Regions from separate parts of the Burkholderia theae genome, predicted to be linked through region 1. Evidence: riboswitches for the same ligand, from Rfam matches in the RefSeq annotation. Region 1 holds a riboswitch; each other region holds the start of a gene.
The links. Region 1 has a riboswitch for cobalamin ahead of ACN22W_RS13675 (FecCD family ABC transporter permease). Riboswitches for the same ligand answer to the same signal wherever they lie in the genome.
Positions count from the first base shown of each region.

Region 1 (3,240 bases):
GCGCGCCTGATAGTTGCGCACGCCAGTCCACGGCAGCGAGCGCTGCGGTGCGTGAGCGAGATCGTCGATGCTTGCTTCGTCCGGTTCGGACTTCATCAGCCAGTATTGCATGGATCGTGATCGACGCAGAAAAAGGCTGCTACAAAAGGAAACGGCACCGGGACGTGCCCGATGCCGTTGGATAGGCCCCCGCCTTGGCCGCTAGGCCGGCATCCTGAACCTGAGGTTCAGAATTGGTCGCAGTTAGCAGCACTTCGGGTACATCAGACAGAGTGACGCGCGCGCCCGTGCTACAAATTTCCGCAACCGTGCACATGGCATTGGTTCAAGGAATATATGACCTTGGCGAACCAGGCAGGGAAGCTGACTGAACTGTATTTCGATGCGCCAATTTGACCACCGTTGATCGCCGAGATCAAGGGGAATCGACGTATCGATCAAACCTTACTGCGTCTCGTGCTGTGCGAGCACCGCGCCGAGCTGTTCGTTCATCTGGTGCATTGTACGACGGATTTCCTCCGCCGGAAATGCTTCACCGTGCCGCACGCTGGTTTGCAGCCGCAGCAATTCCGATGCGAGCGACAGCGCGGCCATGACGGCGATGCGATCGGTGCCGCGTACCGAGCTGTTCGAGCGGATTTTCGACATTTCGGCGTCGACGCGCGCGACTGCCTCCAGCAGCGCCGCTTCGGTCTCGGCCGAACAGGCGAGCCGATAGGGCTGACCGAGAATCGAGACTTCGATCTGCTTGGTGCTCATGCATGTTCTCCGTGGCTGGCCGCGTCATCGCCTTCCGTACGCGCCTGCGCATCCAGCAGGTCGAGCTGGTTGTCGGCTTGCTCCGCGTTTTTCGAGCGCGGCAGCTTTTCGAGAATCGCGTTCAGTTTCACCTGGGCGTCGTCGATCTTTGCCGACAACGTGTCGCGCTCGGCTGCGAGCGCATTGCGTTCGTCGCGCAGTTGCGCGAGTTCCGCGCGGACCGTGTCCGCTTCCGCGCGCAATTGCGCGACCTGCTCCTCGAGCGCGAGCCGTTCCGAGTGATAGCGCTTGTTCAGCGAGATCAGACGGCCAATATTTTGAGATAAGGTTTCGAGTTCGTTGAGCATTTGCTGCGTCCTCTAAAGACCCAGCATTTTAGCGCGGAATAACGCGCAATCCGACATCTGTAACGTTTCCAGTCGTAACACCCCTGCTTCTTGTCGCGAATAGGTGCGTCTTTTTGCATTCCCGGACGCTTCCTTGACGCTCGCGCGACCCGCTCCTAAACTGGCGCCGCCTCGGTGCTCGCGCGTGAACGCGCGGTTAAACGGGAAGCAGGGCGCGGGCTCCGCCAGGAAGCCGCCAACCTGCGCTGCCCCCGCAACGGTAAGCGGCCGCGTCTGGTGACGCAGGCCGGCTCGGGCGCGTTCCGCGTGAAGGTTTCGCGCACGGGCGCGGGCCACTGCGCGTCATCGCGCGGGAAGGCGAGCCGGTACGCCGCCAGCCCGGATACCGGCCGAGACGGGAAGCCCGCACGGGCTTCGTGACGCGCGGCCCGCGGGGAAGCGGGGTGCGCAACGCTTCACGGAATTCTCTTCGATGCTGACCCCAATCGTCCGCGCGACGCTTCTGTCATGCCCGGCCGGCAGCCGCCGGCGGATGCGCCGCGCGTCATGCGCGCGGCCGTGCGCGGCATGAGCGCCGCACGCGCTGCCGCGATCTGGGCCACGCTGGCCGCCGTGGTCGCGTTGCTGTTCATCGCGTCGTTGTCGATCGGCAGCGTGCCGATGTCGCCGTGGCAGGCGCTCGCGTCGCTCGTGCCGCACGGCGGCGATGCGTTGTTCGCCGACATCGTCCGTACGCTGCGCCTGCCGCGTGCGCTCGCGGGTTTCGCGTGCGGCGCGCTGCTCGCGCTTGCCGGTGCGCTGCTGCAGGTGCTGCTGCGCAATCCGCTTGCGGAACCGTACGTGCTCGGCGTGTCCGGCGGCGCGGCCGGTTTCGCGCTCGTCGCGATGATCGCGGGCGGCGCATGGTGGCTCGTCGACGCGTCGGCGTTCGCCGGCTCGCTCGTGTCGGTCGCGCTCGTGCTCGGTCTCGCGCGCCGCGAACTGTGGCGCGGCGACTCGCGCGATGCGTCGCCGCGGCTGCTGCTCACGGGCGTCGTGATCGCGGCGGGGTGGGGCGCGCTCGTCACGTTGCTGCTGTCGCTCGCGCCCGATGCACGGCTGCGCGGCATCATCTTCTGGCTGACGGGCGACCTGAACGGCGTGACGGCGCCGTGGTTCGCGTGGGGCGCGCTGCTGCTGAGCGCATGCGTCGCGCTGCCGGCCGCGCCGCAACTGAACGTGCTGCTGCGCGGCGACGCGACCGCGCTTGCGCTCGGCGTGCCCGTCACGCGGCTGCGCGTGCGGATCTATCTCGTCGCATCGCTGGCCGCCGCGGCCGCGGTGACGACGGCCGGCACGATCGGCTTCGTCGGCCTCGTCGTGCCGCACGCGTTGCGGCTCGCGTTCGGCAACGACCAGCGGATGCTGCTGCCGGCCGCGATGCTCGCGGGCGGCGGCGGCGTGATGGCGGCCGACCTGCTTGCGCGCACTGCGATCGCGCCCGCGCAACTGCCGGTCGGCGTGATGACCGCGTTGATCGGCGTGCCGGTGTTCCTGTGGATGTTGCTGAGGAGACCGATGCGATGACGCATACCGCATTGCACGCTGGCGGCGGCGACCTGACCTGTGCGACCGTCGACCTGACGCTGAAGGCCGGTGCACGCACGCTGCTCGACGGCCTCGCGCAGGCGTTCCGCCCCGGCGAGATCTGGTGCGTCGCGGGGCCGAACGGCGCGGGCAAGACGACGCTGCTCGCGACGCTCGCGGGGCTGCAGCCGCCGGCCGGCGGGCATGTCGAGATCGACGGACGGCCGCTCGCCGCGTGGCCGCCCGCGCAACTCGCGCAGCGCCGCGCGCTGATGCCGCAGCAATTGCACGACGCGTTCAGCGCGACCGTGTTCGACACCGTGCTGCTCAACCGCTTTCCGTATCTCGGTGGCTGGGGCTGGGAGCGCGACGGCGACCGCGCGGCCGCGCGCGAGGCGCTCGCGACGTTCGACCTGACCGCGCTTGCGTCGCGCGACGTATTGTCGCTGTCGGGCGGCGAGCGGCAGCGGGTCGCGCTGGCCGCGACGCTGTGCCAGGATGCGCCACTGATGCTGCTCGACGAGCCGCTCGCGCATCTCGACCTGCATCACCAGATCGATTGCCTGAC
Region 1 is NZ_CP183461.1:2,893,594-2,896,833, reverse strand. Features, by position in the region: gene ACN22W_RS13695 (EVE domain-containing protein) at 1-111, opposite strand, end outside; RNA gene ssrS (6S RNA) at 183-364, opposite strand; gene ACN22W_RS13685 (cell division protein ZapA) at 445-759, opposite strand; gene ACN22W_RS13680 (ATPase) at 756-1,106, opposite strand; cobalamin riboswitch at 1,262-1,515, shown strand; gene ACN22W_RS13675 (FecCD family ABC transporter permease) at 1,674-2,672, shown strand; gene ACN22W_RS13670 (ABC transporter ATP-binding protein) at 2,669-3,240, shown strand, end outside.

Region 2 (3,240 bases), on a different replicon from region 1:
TGCCCGGCGATGATCTCGTGGCGACCCGCGAGGAACATCGTCACGCTGCCGAGCGTCGCCGACTGATGCAGCGAGAACGCGGAGTCGTTGCGCGTCGGCACGCCGCCGGGAATGTCGATCGGCAGGAACGCCTGTTCGCGCGTGAAGTCGTAGGCCAGCTTCGATTCGCCCGACAGCGGCAGGCCGAACAGGCGGAACCCGTGCTCCTGATGCGTCAGCGACGTCGAGATGCTGAAGCGTTGCGAATTGATCTGGTCGGTCGCGAGGGCCGGGTTGTCCGCGTAGATGAACTGGCGATCGTTCGCATAACCGAAGGACTGGTCGAACTGCGTGTCGGGCGTGATGTCGAGATGGAACGCGACACCGGTCGTCAGCTGGTGATCGAGCTCGCGGTTCGCATAACCGAGGTTGTCGAAGGACAGATCGGAGCGGTGATACAGCGCGAACGTCGAGATCGACCAGTTGTCGCGCGCGTAACCGAGGCGCGCATCGAGATCCTGCGCGTGATACGGATTGCGGCCGGCCTCGTGACCGGAGAAGAAGGGCCGCGTCGCATCGATGCCGGCCGTGTTGTAGTCGTGCAGCCCGAGCGAATAGGTAAGACCGCCGAGCGCGGCAAGCGGCCCCGTCGACGGCACGGTGCCCGACGTGCGGAACTGCGTGTCGAACGTCTTGTTCGAGCCGCCGCCGAACGAGACGGTGGTCTGGTTCGGCTGGTTGGACGCACGGCGCGTGAAGAGCTGTACGACGCCGCCCATCGCATTGGCGCCGAACGACGCGGCGGCCGGGCCCGAAATCACTTCGACGCGTTCGAACGCTTCGGTCGGCAGGTCGGCCCACGGTGCGATGCCGGTAGTCGGCGAGCCGATTCGGATGCCGTCGATGAACACGGCGACCTGGCTGGCCGACGAGCCGCGAATGCTGACCGACGAGGATGAGCCGGGGCCGCCGCTCTGCGAAACGGTGACGCCCGGCAGCGTCGCGAGTGCTTGCGTGATGCTCGGGTCGCTCGGCGACAGCCGGTCGAGATCCTCGCGCGTGAGCACCTGCGTCGACGCATAACGCCGGTCGAACGATTCGGGCAAGTGCCGCGTGTCGGTCACGCTGATCGTCGGCAGGTCGGCGCCTTCCGCGGGCTGGGACGGCTGCGGGAGCGCTGCGTCGCCGGCGGCATGGGCGATCGGGGAGAGCAGCGCGGTGGCGGCGGACGTGGCAAGCAGATAACGGATGTTCATGAGGCAGCGAGAGTGAGCGTGTTGCGCGTACGGCGATCGTGTGCGGGGGGCGGGCAGGGCCGGCCGGTTTTGTCCTGGGTCATCGCGTGGCCGGGCAGCGCGGCGGGCCGTCGCGGGTGCAGGCGCGGAACATGCCGGAGGGCGCGATCGATGGCGCAAGCCGTATGCGTGCGGGCAGGCCACGCAGGCCACGCCTGCCGACAGCGTGCCGGTGCGACGCTTCCGGCGGGGAAGCGGATTCGGGAACGAAGGACATCTGAAGGATCCTGAGGTCGGGCCGTCCATGCAACGGGCGACCGCCAATGGCGGTGCTTGGCGCATCGGGACACCCCGCCCGGTGCGGCTGCTTGGACCTCGGGTCGATGGCAGGTCTCCTGGCTCGCGGGTCGTCATCCGTGCCGGCCTTCCCGGTTTCCCAGTGGCGCGCAGTGGCACGAATTCGCCGCTCACAGTTGCGGGGGCAGCCGCAGATTCGAGGCGCTGCCTCTCCTGCGTTCCCTTTTGATCCCGTCTCCGGGAACCATCAGCGCGCAAGCGTAATGGCGCGCACTCCGGCACGTCAATTCTTCGGTCGCGCGGGGATGCGAAAAAACGTCATTGCCTGGTAAAAACTTTCGAAATCCTTTCTTTTATGCACCGACGCCGCGTTTCATGTCTGACGAAACAGGTGGGTTCGAGGCTGCACGCTCGCGCCTGAACCGGCTCGGCGCGACGCCGGTCCAGCGCACGAACGCACGCCGGAACGCCTCCTCGCCACCGAAGCCGAGAAACGCGGCCACGCGTGTCACCGGCCAGTCCGTCTCGTGCAGGCATCGCCGTGCCGCGTCGGCCAGGCATTGCTCGCGCAGCACGTGATATCCGCTGCCTTCGGTTGCGAGCCGGCGCCGCAGCGTTGCTTCGCTGACGCCGAGCCATGCGGCCAGTTCCGCGAGTGCCGGCAGCGCCTGTTCGCGCGCGAGCGCCGCATCGAGAAAACCGCGCACCTGCTGCGCCCAGGACACGACGGCCGGTGCCGCATCGATCAGACGAAACGGGAAATCGACGAGAAACGCGTCGAGCTCGCCCGGCTGCCGGATCACGCGGTTGTCGAGCCGCGCCGCATCGAACGAGAAGCCGTAGGTTTTCCGTCCGACGTCGACCGGCGCGTTGAACAAGCCGAGCAGCGGCATCGCGTCGTCACGGCGCGGATGGCCGAGCCAGACTTCGTCCGGCCGCAGCGGCTGCCCGATCAGCCAGCCGAACAGCTGCAGATAGCAGAGCAGCCCCGTCAGGTCGACGAGGCATGCGGCCGGGCTGCGCGTGCGGCGCAGCGAGTCCATCCGGAACGTCGCGCGGGCGTCGCGCACCGAGAGCGACAGCGCACCGGCGCGCGGCGTCAGCATCTCGCAGAAGTCACGCGCGCAGCGGATCGCGTCGGCGAGCGTCGCGCAGCTCAGCAGGCAGCGGCACATCAGGTCGACTTCCTGCTTGCGCATCGGCGGATGGCCGTTGCCGCGCGCGACCTGTGCCTCGAGCCGCTCGATCGCGTCGCGGTAGAGCGCGACGAAGCCGCGCGTCGCCGTCGCATCTTGCCGCGGCTGCGCATCGCGGTCGGGCGGCGGCGCGCCGCTGCGCGTGAGTTCGCTCAGCAGGCGCGCGTCGAGGCCCGGCAGGACCCGGCCACTGGACGGCATGGCGCGCTGTTTCATGTGTCTCCCGTTCTGATCGTTGCGACAGGGGCCGGTGAGCGGGCCGGTAGGGGTCCGTGAACCGTCGCCACGCAAGAATGCTAGTCACGCCGGCCGCCTTCGGCCTCGCCGGAACGGCGTAGGCCGGCCACGCATCCCGCCACGAACGACCACGGACGACACGCGAATGATCCAGATCGTAGATGAAATCACGCTCGCACCCGAGCGCATTCCCGACGTGCTCGCACTGCTGCGCGACCGCTATCTGCCGGGCCACGCGGCGCGCGGGCTGACGGCGGCCGGCCGCTGGGTGTCGCCGCCCGTTGCGGTGCCGGGGC
Region 2 is NZ_CP183462.1:1,149,108-1,152,347, reverse strand. Features, by position in the region: gene ACN22W_RS22625 (TonB-dependent receptor domain-containing protein) at 1-1,235, opposite strand, end outside; cobalamin riboswitch at 1,582-1,775, opposite strand; gene ACN22W_RS22620 (AraC family transcriptional regulator ligand-binding domain-containing protein) at 1,865-2,923, opposite strand; gene ACN22W_RS22615 (hypothetical protein) at 3,090-3,240, shown strand, end outside.
Region 2: it holds a riboswitch for cobalamin, as region 1 does, so the genes downstream of both, ACN22W_RS22625 (TonB-dependent receptor domain-containing protein) here and ACN22W_RS13675 (FecCD family ABC transporter permease) in region 1, are expected to answer to the same signal.

Region 3 (3,240 bases), 970 kb from region 1:
GACGCGGGCGCGCTGACGAACAGCGCGGGGCAGGCCGGCACGCTCAGAACTCCACGCCGCGCTGCGCCTTCACGCCTTGCTCCTTGTACGGATGCTTGACGAGCCGCATTTCGGTGACGAGATCGGCCGCGTCGATCAGCGCATCGGGCGCGTGGCGCCCGGTGACGACGACGTGCACCGAGTCCGGGCGCGCGACGAGCGTCGCGAGCACCTCGTCGAGCGGCAGGTATTCGTACTTCAGCACGGTGTTCAGCTCATCGAGGATCACCATCCGGTAGTCGCCGCTTTCGATCATCCGGCGCGCCTCGTCCCAGCCCTTGCGCGCGGTCGCGATGTCGGCGTCGCGGTTCTGCGTGTTCCACGTATAGCCGTCGCCCATCGTCACGAAGTCGCATTCCGCGACGGCGCCGAGGAAGTCACGCTCGGACGTATGCAGCGCACCCTTGATGAACTGCACGACACCGAGCCGCATGCCGTGGCCGAGCACGCGCACGGCCATGCCGAACGCGGCCGTGCTCTTGCCCTTGCCGTTGCCGGTGTGGACCATCAGCAGGCCCTTTTCGTGGGTGGCGGCGGCCTGTTTCTTCTCGTGGCCGGCGCGGCGGCGTTCGGCCATCCGCTGATGGGATTCGGTATCGGTCTTCATCGGGAATCGTCCTGTCGAAAGCGAAACAAAGGGTTCAGAGCGGGCCGGCGAGCGCGACCGTCACGCCGTCCCGGATGGATTTGGGGCCGAGCAGCCGGCCATGCGGCGCCGCGAGCTGCGCGCACGGCTCGGCCACGCCCGCGACGCCGAAGCGCGCGAGCGCGGCATCCGACGGGCCGCTCGCGGCCAGTTCGGGACGGCTCGCGAGCCGCGCCGCGTCGAACCCGACGAGCGCCCAGCCGCGGCGCGCGCACAGCGTGCGCAGCGCACGGGCGTGCGCCTTGTCGGCAAGCGTCGCGACGACCGCCGGTTCGGCGTCCGGGTAAAGCGCCAGCGCCGCGCGGATCGCGGCGTCGAGTTGCGCGGCCGTCGTGCCCGCGCGAAAACCGACGCCGAGCGCGACGCGCATCATGCACCGCCGCCGAGCGCCGCACGCACCGCCGGATCGTCAGCGAGCGCCGCGACGCGGCCGATCACGACAATCGCTGGCGAACCGATGCCGGTCGCGCCGACCTGTTCGACAAGGGTGTCGAGCGTCGCGAGCACGTGCCGCTGCCCGGGACGCGTCGCATTCTCGATCGCCGCGCACGGCGTATCGCCGGGCAGGCCGCCGTCGCGCAGCGCCGCGGCAATCGTATCGAGCCGGCGGATGCCCATGTAGATCACGATCGTCATGCGCGTCGCCGCGAGCGCGCGCCAGTCGGGTTCGTCGGCGCCCGCGCCGTGGCCCGTGACGAAGATCACGCCCTGCGCGTCGCCGCGCTGCGTGACCGGAATGCCCAGTGCGGCCGGTGCGGCGATGCCCGCAGTGATGCCGTTCACGACCTCGACCGGAAAACCCGCCGCGCCGAGCGCGGCCAGTTCCTCGCCGCCGCGACCGAACACGAACGGATCGCCACCCTTGAGCCGCGCGACGCTGCGGCCCGCGCGCAGGTGCGCGAGCATCGCCGCGACGATCGCCTCCTGCGGCGTGGACGCATGGCCGCCGCGCTTGCCGACGTGCTCGATGTGCGCGTCGGCGCGCGCATGGCGCAGCACGTCGGGGTTCACGAGATCGTCGACGAGCAGCACGTCCGCCGCGCCGATCGCACGCACGGCCTTGAGCGTCAGCAGGTCGGCATCGCCGGGGCCGGCGCCGATGAGCCACGCGCGGCTCATCGCGCGCGGCACGGCGCGCACCGTGTCGAAACAGTGGAAAGGGGAAGGCGGGCGGCACATCGGCGGCCGGCAAACAGGCAAGACATGACGGATCGGGCGAAGCCCGCGCGAACGCGGGTGGAATGCGCACCCCATCCGTCCCCCGCGGATCGGGCGTTCGGCGAGCGTCGGGCTCGCCCCTTGCGTCGGCCGGTATCCGGGCTGGCCGCTTGCCAGGCCGCGGCCTTCCCGCCCGGTGAAGGGCAGTGGCATCGTGGGCGGCATGGGCGCGTGCGCGGGGAAGCGCGTCGCGCGGGCGGCGTACCGTTGCGGGGACAGCACAGGCCGGGCGGTCGTCCGCCTCCTGTTTCCCGTTTAACTGCATGCGCGGAATGCGCGTGCGAGCACCGAACGCGGCGCTACGATAGCACAGCGGTCCGCCCGCGCGAACCCGCCGCGCACGGCCTCCGGCGCGGCGCGCGGGCCGTGCGAAACCCGGCCCGGCGGCCCGCGTCGCCTTGACGCTCCCGCCCCCGACGCCTACACTCGCACGCGTTTTGGTGCTCGCGCGCGCCGCTCCGGCGCGCGCAGTTAAACGGGAAACAGGGAGCCTGCCTGCGTCGCAGTCGAGCCAACCTGTGCTGCCCCCGCAACGGTAAGCGAACGCATCGTGCCCGCCACGATGCAACGCCGCTTCGCCGCATGCCGCGCGCATGCGGACGACCGCCACTGGATGCCTTGCGCATCCGGGAAGGCGAAGCGGCGTGTTCGCCAGCCCGGATACCGGCCTAAACGTTGGGGTTCAGCGCCGCGGGGAGGCGGCGCATCGTCCACGGCCGCAGCGTGCCCGACACCCGAGCGTTTCCCGATTCCCGTCGTCCGGCCGCCCGCGCGAGCGCGCATGATCCGGCCCGATGGAGGGCGGGGCCGCACGGGGCCGCGCAGCGACGGCCGTGTTGGCATGCTTCATGTCGACCGTTCGCAAAGGAGCGTCATGCTCGATTCGCTGTTTCGCCTGTTCAACGACAGTTCATCCGGGCTGCGCGGCAAGATTGTCGCGATCTACGCACTGCTGATCGCCTTCAACGTCGGCGCGTGGGTCTGGGCATTCATCGCCTTCCACGGCCAGCCCGTGCTGCTCGGCACCGCGCTGCTCGCGTACGTGTTCGGGCTGCGCCACGCGGTCGACGCCGACCACATCGCGGCGATCGACAACGTGACGCGCAAGCTGATGCAGGAGGGCCGCAGCCCGCTCGGCGCGGGCCTGTTCTTCTCGCTCGGCCACTCGACGGTCGTGATCGTGATGTCGGCCGTGGTCGCGGCAACCGCCGCGTCGCTGTCGCGCTTCGACGGCATGCGCGAGCTGGGCGGCACGATCGGTACCTGCGTATCCGCGTTCTTCCTGCTGCTGCTCGCGGCCGCGAACCTGATGATCCTGGTTTCCGTGTATCGCACGT
Region 3 is NZ_CP183461.1:1,924,833-1,928,072, forward strand. Features, by position in the region: gene ACN22W_RS08975 (cobyrinate a,c-diamide synthase) at 1-41, opposite strand, end outside; gene cobO (cob(I)yrinic acid a,c-diamide adenosyltransferase) at 44-646, opposite strand; gene ACN22W_RS08985 (cobalamin biosynthesis protein) at 681-1,058, opposite strand; gene cobA (uroporphyrinogen-III C-methyltransferase) at 1,055-1,864, opposite strand; cobalamin riboswitch at 1,974-2,210, opposite strand; cobalamin riboswitch at 2,325-2,590, shown strand; gene ACN22W_RS08995 (HoxN/HupN/NixA family nickel/cobalt transporter) at 2,778-3,240, shown strand, end outside.
Region 3: it holds a riboswitch for cobalamin, as region 1 does, so the genes downstream of both, cobA (uroporphyrinogen-III C-methyltransferase) here and ACN22W_RS13675 (FecCD family ABC transporter permease) in region 1, are expected to answer to the same signal.